DNA from 4 places in the Methylobacterium fujisawaense genome. Region 4 is predicted to be linked to each of the others. Evidence: riboswitches for the same ligand, from Rfam matches in the RefSeq annotation. Region 4 holds a riboswitch; each other region holds the start of a gene.
What was found. A riboswitch is a leader RNA that binds a small molecule or an ion and turns the genes downstream of it on or off. The one in region 4 is predicted to bind cobalamin.
Positions count from the first base shown of each region.

Region 1 (2,194 bases), 960 kb from region 4:
GTTCGCGGACGCGACGGCCGCTGGCCCCGCACCGGGCAATGCGCTGGCCGGACCGACGGTGTCGGAAGCCAGGGTCACCATCGGCCGTCACAAGGCACTTCCGAAGAAGAAGCGTATCCATCGCGAGCGGAAGATGTAGCGGCGATCGAGAGAGCGCAGATTCTCGCTGTGACTTGACCGGCTGGCTTTGAACCGAACCGATCGAGAGCATGTGCCCGGTGCAAAGCCAGCCGGTCAGGGTATCGGGTTCGCGCCGAACGAGAAGTTTTGGCACGGGGCCACCGCGACTACGGCGATGACGCATGCCGCGATCCAAGGCTGGACGGCAAGGCCGGCCCTGAAATGGAGCGGGTCACCGAAGGACCGTATGCCGGGTCATGAGCTCGGGCCGCGCGTTCGGCAATCAGCAACACGATGCCAAGAGCGGACCATCGGATCTCCAATCAGCTGAGACGCTCGGCGCCCAGCGGCGCATGAAACAGGGCGTCGATGACCGCTCGTCCGTTCGGTTCAGGATGGCGCATATCCAGCCGCCATCGGCCCGCCGATCTCGTTCGGACCCACGTCGTCCGAGCCCAAACCGGCCCATCACGGCAACTTGAGAGCCATGCGTTCCAACAAGGATCGGGCTGTGGCCATAGCGCCACACGTAACGTAACACTGTTACAAAGTTTGTCAGGCCCGTTGACCGGATGCGCGCCGGTGGCGAATATCGTCCGGCCAAGGTTCTTCGGGTCCCGGCCCGGAGCTAAGACGGGAATTCGGTGCGCTTTTCGGAGCGAATCCGAAGCTGCCCCCGCAACTGTGAGCGGCGAGCGCCTGCCACCGATGACCACTGGTGCTTGCACTGGGAAGGTCCGGCGGGCGCTTTGACCCGTGAGCCAGGAGACCTGCCTTCGGCACGATGACGTCCCTCGGGCGGGGTGCCCCGGCGGAGCGCGCGGTGTCGCCGTCTCGTGGGCGACGCTGCCCGTATCCCCGTGGCTTCCACCCGGCAACAGCGAGTGTGTGGTGGCGACCTCCGAACGTCCGTCTCACGGCGAGCCTGCGCGGTTTTCAGCGCCATCAGCGCGTCGTCCGCGGACTCCGCATCGCGGTCGGCGGTTGGCGCTCGCCGCTGTCCTCTCGGCCGGGCTCCCGATCGAGGACGTGCGGGCGCAGGAAAGCGTGACGTTGGAGGAACTCTCGGTCGAGCAGGTCGGGGAGGGTGCCGGCCGCACGACGGCCTCCGGGCGCGGCACCATCGGCCTGATCGGCCCGACGCCGGGATACGGAGCGGGCACGGCCGTCAGCGCCACGCGCACCGCCACTCCGCAGATCGACGTGCCGGTGGCCGTCTCCGTGGCGCCGCGGGAGACGATCACCGACCTCGCCGCCACCCGCGTGGACCGTGCGTTCAACTATCTGCCCGGCGTCGCCCAGCAGAACAATTTCGGGGGGCTTTCGATCTTCAGTTACGCCATCCGTGGTGTGACGACCTCGGAGATCTACAAGAACGGTTTCCCCCTCAATCGTGGGACCCCGCCTCCGCCCGACGCGCAGAATATCGAACGCATCGAGGTGCTCAAGGGACCGGGTGCGGCCCTGTTCGGACGCAGCGATCCCGGCGGGCTCGTCAACCTCATCACCAAGCAACCCACCGCCGAACGGTTCGTCGAGTTCGGCAATCAGGTCGATTCGTTCGGTCTGACCCGCGGTACCATCGATGCCGGCGGTGCCCTGAACGCGGACGGGACAGTCCTCTATCGCTTCAATCTCTCCGCACAGGGGGCCGGCAGCTTCCGCGACTTCGTGGACAGCGACCGGCTGCTCGTGGCTCCAGTGGTGAGTTGGCAGGTCACGCCGGACACACGCGTTACGGTCGAGACCGAGTTCGTGAAGAACCGCATCGTCTTCGACCGGGGCGTGATCGCGCTCAACCGCCAACTCGGCTTCCTGCCGCTTTCGCGGTTCCTCGGCGAGCCCGGTCAGAGCACCTACCAGAACAACAATTCGCTGCAGGTCCGCGTCGATCATCGCTTCGATGAGAACTGGCAGATGCGGCTCGCCGCTTACTTCAACACCGGCGATCTGGAAGGGGAATCGGCGGAGATCCGCGGCATCGCCGCCAACAACCGCACTGTCTTTCGCGACCGCAACGTGCGCGACTATCGCTGGGACGTGGCGGTCGGTCAGGCCGACCTGATCGGGCGGT
Region 1 is NZ_CP155000.1:1,977,422-1,979,615, reverse strand. Features, by position in the region: gene ABC766_RS09405 (hypothetical protein) at 1-139, shown strand, start outside; cobalamin riboswitch at 707-913, shown strand; gene ABC766_RS09400 (TonB-dependent siderophore receptor) at 1,105-2,194, shown strand, end outside.
Region 1: another riboswitch for cobalamin. It lies ahead of ABC766_RS09400 (TonB-dependent siderophore receptor); the one in region 4 lies ahead of ABC766_RS04795 (TonB-dependent siderophore receptor).

Region 2 (2,194 bases), 470 kb from region 4:
GCACGGTCGGCTACCGTTACGGCAACGGGCAGGTCAGGAAGGCCCGCTTCCCATTCGGGGCTGACGCCGACACCTCGTGCGCGTCGGGCATGCCGCCCATGGTCGAGCAGTTCAAGATGCTTTGCCCCGCTGCAGCTAAGCGGCTGAAGGTCGAGTAGGCGAGCCTGTTGGCCGCGTCGCCGCGCGTTCCCGATCCCGCCCAAGGAGAGTTTGAGGTGTCATCACTCTGCCGACGCAACTCAGGTCACCGCGACCTCACGCGTGCCGTTTCACAGGAGCCCGTCGAACGGCAGCCGCCGGTGCGTTGACTCACATTCTCGTGAAGCGTAGCTCAAGCTTGACGGTTCCCTTCGGGGATCAAAAGGGAACGTGGTTGGGGCTAGTCCCGAAGCCACGGCTGTCCCCGCAACTGTAAGCGGCGAGCCCTTCACCACAACGTCACTGGGGTTATCCCGGGAAGACGGTGCAAGGGCGGCGACCCGCGAGCCAGGAGACCTGCCGTCAGCCGTGGTCACACGCGAAACGCGTCGGGCGGGGTGGTCCTGACGGGTGTCGAGACGGCCGTGCGCTAGCGCGGCTGGCGAGGCCTCGTTCGCGGTGACGTGCCACTGCCGTCCCGAGGTCCGAGGCCCGTGTCCCGTTCCATTTGCCAGAGGCAGCTTCGCGCATGCGTCGCGACGCTCGCGCTTGCCCTTCCGGGCGCATCTCCGACGCTGGCCCAGGGAGACCCTGCCGAGGCAGCGGCCGCTGTGGTTCTTGATCCGCTCTCGGTCGAGGGCAGCTACACCGCCGCGCCGACCTACCAAGTCAAGGATCTCTACAGCGGGACCAAGACCGTGACGCCGCGGCTCTCGCTGCCCCAGCAGGTCGACGTCGTGCCCCAGGAGGTCCTGCGGGACACCGCCGCCACGCGCGTCGAGCGCGCCCTCGACTACGTGCCGGGAGTCGGCAAGCAGAACGATTTCGGCGCCCAGAACCTCGCGCTCTACTCGGTGCGCGGCTTCGCCACCCAGGACATCTTCTTCAACGGCTTCAACATCGCCCGCGGCTACAACGGCGCGCCGGACACCCAGAACGTGCAGTCCATCGAGGTGCTTAAAGGACCGAGCGGGGCACTCTATGGGCGCAGCGACCCCGGTGGCACCATCAACATCCTGACCAAGCAGCCGGTGGCCTTGCCCTTCGTCGAGATGGGCACGCTGTTCGGGAGCTTCGGAACGGCGCGCACCACCGTCGACGCCGGCGGGCCACTGAACGAGGAGGGCACCGTCCTCTACCGCTTCAACGGCGCGCTCGCGCGGCAGGACAGCTTCCGCGATTTCGTTGACGGCGACCGCGTCCTGGCTGCGCCCGTGGTGAGCTGGCTGATCAGCCCGGACACCAAATTGACCGTCGAGGCGCAGTACCTGCGCAACCGCCAGACCTTCGACCGCGGCACCGTCGCAGTGAACAACCGCCTCGGCCTCGTACCGCGCTCGCGCTTCTTCGGTGAGCCGGGCGACGACTCCGTGTCAGAAGCCGGGATCCTGCAGATCCGCCTCGATCACGCCTTCAATGCCGACTGGCAGCTCAGGGTCGCCGGACACTTCAACACCGGCAGCCTGACCGGCCTGCAGACCGGCGCGACCGGCCTTCTCGACGACGGCCGCACCCTGGTGCGCGAGTTCCGCCGGCACGACTTCACCTGGGGCGTGGCCATCGGGCAGGCCGAGCTCGTCGGGCACTTCGACACCGGGCCGTTCGCCCATACCGTGCTGCTCGGCCTGGAGAACGAGCGCTACAACAGCACCGAGAACCTGCTGCGCTCGACGCCGCGGCTCGACCCCTTCGCCATCGACCTGTTCAACCCGGTCTACGGCCACACCAAGCCGCCCTTCACCCGGCGCTACAGCGCGAGCGAGAACGTCGGGAACACCGCCGTCTACGTGCAGGACCAGATCGCGCTCAGCCCGGAGTGGAAGCTGCTCCTTGGCAATCGGACCGATTTCTACAACCAGACCTTCCGCGACAAGGTCGGCAACGAGCGGACGGAGCAGGACCGGACCGGCTTCTCACCACGTGCGGGTCTCGTCTACCAGCCGCTCTCCTTCCTCTCGTTCTACGGCAACGTGGCGGCCTCGTTCCGACCCAACACCGGCTTCGACATCGCGACCCGACCCTTCGCCCCCGAGACCGGCTTCGGCTACGAGGCAGG
Region 2 is NZ_CP155000.1:1,488,249-1,490,442, forward strand. Features, by position in the region: gene ABC766_RS07170 (hypothetical protein) at 1-158, shown strand, start outside; cobalamin riboswitch at 325-517, shown strand; gene ABC766_RS07175 (TonB-dependent siderophore receptor) at 837-2,194, shown strand, end outside.
Region 2: another riboswitch for cobalamin. It lies ahead of ABC766_RS07175 (TonB-dependent siderophore receptor); the one in region 4 lies ahead of ABC766_RS04795 (TonB-dependent siderophore receptor).

Region 3 (2,194 bases), 2.6 Mb from region 4:
GGATTACATCCTGAACGATCGCGCGCGAGTCGATCGGGCCCTGCAGCGCCGTCACCCGCTCGAACTGCGTCGGATCGAAATACAGCCCTGACAGGAAGTAGCCGTCCGGCGGAAGCGACTCGTCCGGCGGAATGAACGTGATGCCGTCGCAGGTCAGCCTCTCGGTCAGAAAGATCACCTTGCTGCGGTCGACCTTCGGGACCTTGATGTATTTCAGGTTGAGCGCCTTCGCGATCGAGACCGCGATGATGTACTGCACGAGGCAATTGCCGAAGGCGCCGTTCTCGAACAGTGACAGGCCGACGAGGTTGCGGCTAGCCCGGCCAGGCGCGGCTTCGAGATTGTAGGTGACGTAGACGTTAGCGCCGGGCTTCTCGTTCAAGAGCGTGATGTCGAGCCCGAGCAGCGCCCGCAGGGCGATGAGGTCGATGGCGGCTTCATCGGCGCGGATGTCGACGCCTGCGACGAGCGCCGGATCCGGCACCGCGATCCGCACGAGACGCGCCCAGGCCCGCTCGTCGGCTCCGATGGCGGCCACGAGGGCGCCCGGCTTGGCGGTCCAGCCGACGATGTCGGGCGCGGACCACGTGACGCCGTCCTGCGAGACCTCGACGGCCACATCGCCGACCTCGGGCGCTACAGTATCCTGTACGGGTCGCAGCGCGACCGCGCGGATCGGAAAGCGACCGCCCAGATCGATCTCGAGCCAGGCGGTGTTTTCATCCTGTACGATCCGGGGGGCGCGGCCGGTCGCGAGATCGACGAGGACCGGGCTCGGATCGTCTGCGAGGGCCATCGGGTCTCCGAGAGCTGAGCGGAGGCGCCCATGCCGGGCCGGCCGGGCATCCGGTGCGGCGGTGCCCGCATCAGGGCGCGGACGTCAAGCCCGGCCACCCGCGAAGGGACGCACGGGAATCCGAACGGATCTGGCGCCGCTCCGTTGTGTCGTCGCCGGCATGCGTCTACAACGTGCCGGTGACGGTGCCCTGGCAACGGGGTGAAAAGGGAATGCGGTGAGGGGTTTCGCCCCGATTCCGCGGCTGCCCCCGCAACTGTGAGCGGCGAGCGCCTGCCAAGCGCCACCGGAGCGATCCGGGAAGGCGGTGGGCGCGCCGAGCCGCGAGCCAGGAGACCTGCCGTCGCAACAGGATCCCGCAATGCCGCCGGTGGGGCGGCTGGAGACACTCGACGATGACCGCTCAGACCCTCGCCCCCGTCGCCGCCGGTACCCGCTCGTCGGAGCGTCCGGTCGCCGTCGCGCTCGCGGCCATGCTGGGCCTCGGCCTGCTGTTCATGGCGGGTTTCTCGCCGGCGATCGCGTTCCACAACGCGGCGCACGACTTCCGCCATACCCAGAACTTCCCCTGTCACTGACGCCCTCGGCGCAGGGATGATCATTCGGCTTCTGTCGGCGGCCCTGGCCGCCGGCTTCTTCGCGGCTGCCGTTGTAACGGGCCTCGAACTCACGCTGACCTCGCCGCTGATCGTCGCGGCCGAGCGCTACGAGCAGCAGGAACCCTCGCATCAGGCCGCGAAGGCCCTTCCGATCGTGCTGGCCCATGCCGGGCATGACCATGCCGCACCCGACGCGGCACCGGAATGGCAGCCCGGCCCCGGCCTGCCGCGGATGGCCTTCACCGGTCTTGCGACCCTCGTCGGCGGCGTCGGCTACGCCCTGCTGCTCGGCGCGGTGATGATCGCCTGCGGCCGCGAGCCGACGCCGCAGGTCGGTCTCGCCTTCGCGGTGGCGGGCTTCGCCAGCGTCGCCCTTGCGCCGGGCCTCGGCCTGCCGCCGGAACTGCCCGGCAGCGCCGCTGCACCGCTGGCCGCGCGGCAGGCCTGGTGGGTGATGACCGCGGCGGCGACCGGAATGGGACTCTACCTGATCACGATCCGCCGTGCTCTGATCACGATCCTGGGTGGCCTCGTCCTGATCGTAACCCCCCACGTCGTCGGCGCCCCGCAGGCACCGGAGGGCGCGTCGGAGCTTCCGGCCGCACTGGCCGCACAGTTCGCCGCCCGGTCGCTGGCGATCAGCTTCGTCTTCTGGATCCTGATCGGGTTGGGGCTCGGCTGGGCGTGGCAGGCGTTTTCCCGCGACACGCAACGGGGAACGGCCCGTGCCTGAGACCGTCCTGTACGTCTGCACGACCTGCCGCCGTCCGGACGACGATCCGGATGGACCGCGCGCCGG
Region 3 is NZ_CP155000.1:5,045,136-5,047,329, reverse strand. Features, by position in the region: gene ABC766_RS23950 (discoidin domain-containing protein) at 1-796, opposite strand, end outside; cobalamin riboswitch at 963-1,155, shown strand; gene ABC766_RS23945 (CbtB domain-containing protein) at 1,192-1,374, shown strand; gene ABC766_RS23940 (CbtA family protein) at 1,391-2,128, shown strand; gene ABC766_RS23935 (DUF1636 domain-containing protein) at 2,121-2,194, shown strand, end outside.
Region 3: another riboswitch for cobalamin. It lies ahead of ABC766_RS23945 (CbtB domain-containing protein); the one in region 4 lies ahead of ABC766_RS04795 (TonB-dependent siderophore receptor).

Region 4 (2,194 bases):
GGCGACCATTCGGTCTTGAGCTGGGTCCAGTTGTCGGCCCAGGTGATCTTCGCGTCCCGGACGTTGTAGTTGTTGAACCGGATGAGATCCGGGATCCGTCCCTCGACGAGCGGCGTGCCCCAGTAGCGGGCGGGCTCCTGGTAGCCGAGATCGTGGCTCAGGCTGAACGCCAGATCGGCGCTCGGCCGGAACAGCAGGGCGGCTGAGACCGCGAGGTTGCGGAAATCGCCCTCCGGCCGGATCCAGCCGTCGGCGCGATTGCCGCTGACGTTGAGGCGATACGCGAAGGTGTCGCCGAACTCCGCTTGACCGATTCCACCGCCCGAATCGAACGCAAGGCGCGCGACGCCATCCGTGCCGACAACGGCGCGGGCGGCGTTGATCGGCACGAAGACCGGCTTCTTCGGCACCACGTTGATCACGCCGCCGATGGCGCCGTCGCCGTAGAGCACCGAAGACGGGCCGCGGAGCACTTCGATCCGCTCGACGTTCCACGTGTCGAACGGGAAGGTCACCGTGTTGGCGCCGACGTAGAAGCGCGTGCCGTCGTAGAGCTGCTGGATCGAGTTCGGGCCGGCGAAGCCCCGGGACGTGAAGGCGCCGTTGCCGTTGCCGGGTGCCGCGATCGTGGTGATGCCGGTGGCGTCCTGGGTCACGGCCTCGGCGATCGTATCCTGGCCGCGCAGCCGCGCGGTCTCGCCCGACACGATGTCGAGGCTGGCCGGCGTCTCCAGCGGCGTCAGACCGAGGCGACTCGCGGTCCGGTCGGGGGTGCGCAGATTGAGGCCGTTCGGCGCAGCGCGGTTCGGGTCTCCGCCCGCGCCGGCCACGGAGAGTTCATCCAGGGTGACGGCCTCCTGGGCGGCGGTCGGACTGGCGAGGAGCGCGAGGAGAACGCCGCAGAGGGGAGCCGGCCCGCCGGAGCGGGCGCGATGGATCGAGAGAAGCATGGGGGAAGCGGTCCGTACACGGCGCGCGCCGGCCCCTTCGTCCTATAAGCATTGTAATAACATTACAATGCCTCGACCATCTGGAAACCTGAGCCTGAACGGGTGCGCGGAGGCCTCCCGGAACAGGGATCGCAGGTCGTGAAACGGTGGAGACGGACATGGGAACGGCGTCGCGGGCGCGCTTGCTGTGGCACGTCACCGCGAACGAGGCCTCGGCGGCCGTCTCCCCTCGGGATCGACGGCGCCTCGACACCCGCCAGGACACCCCGCCCGGCGCGTTTCGCGTGTGACCACGGCTGACGGCAGGTCTCCTGGCTCGCGGGTCGCCGCCCTCGCACCGTCTTCCCGGGGTGACCCAGTGACGTGGTGGTGAAGGGCTCGCCGCTTACAGTTGCGGGGGCAGCCGCGGCTTCGGGGCGGACCCCTCATCGCGTTCCCTTTTGATCCCCGAGGGGAACCGTCGAGGAACAGCTTGGCCGTCGTGCGTCCGGGCGTCAACCGCACGTCCGGGAGTTGTCGTGGATCGATGCGGCGGCCCGCCGGTTCGTTGCGGCGCCGTCGGGAACGATCTAGCCGTTTCGGCATGACGGTCTGGCGTCCCCCTGCGGAGATCCGCGTGAAGGCCTTGGGGCTCCCCCGGCGCGGCGATAGCCTGCTGGTGGCGGAGATCCATGCGGATGACGGGCGGCTGACAGGTGTCCGGCCCCTCGGTGGCAGCGTCGCATTCGGTGAGAGGGCCGAGGACGCGCTGATCCGGGAGTTCGAAGAGGAGCTCGGCATCACCGTCACGGTGCTCGGCGGCCCGCGCGTCGTGGAGAACATCTTCCTGCACGAGGGGCAGGTCGGGCACGAGGTGCTGTTCCTGTTCCCGGTCGCCCTGCCGCCCGGCCGGTTCGACGGACAGGAGCGCTTCGTCTTCCACGAGGATTGCGGCACCGCCTGCGTGGCGCGGTGGTGCGATCTCGACGGGCTCGACGTCCCGGGCGGGCCGGAACTCTTCCCGACCGGCCTGAAGGCCTGGCTCCGCGCGGCGTGGGACGCGGAGCCCTGACGGGCGCGATCGCGCTGCCGCCTTTGCCGCTGCGCGCGGGCGATGCTACAGCCGTGCAATCCCATCGGTCCGGACGTCCGCGACGCCGCGGCCCATGCGCCCGGACGCTCCGTCCGAAGCGGAGACGGGTGCCGGCGGAAGCATGACGACACGACCTCCCAAAAGCGGCGGGCCGAAGGGGCGCAAGCCTCAG
Region 4 is NZ_CP155000.1:1,021,130-1,023,323, forward strand. Features, by position in the region: gene ABC766_RS04795 (TonB-dependent siderophore receptor) at 1-950, opposite strand, end outside; cobalamin riboswitch at 1,235-1,427, opposite strand; gene ABC766_RS04800 (NUDIX hydrolase) at 1,567-2,001, shown strand; gene ABC766_RS04805 (RluA family pseudouridine synthase) at 2,144-2,194, shown strand, end outside.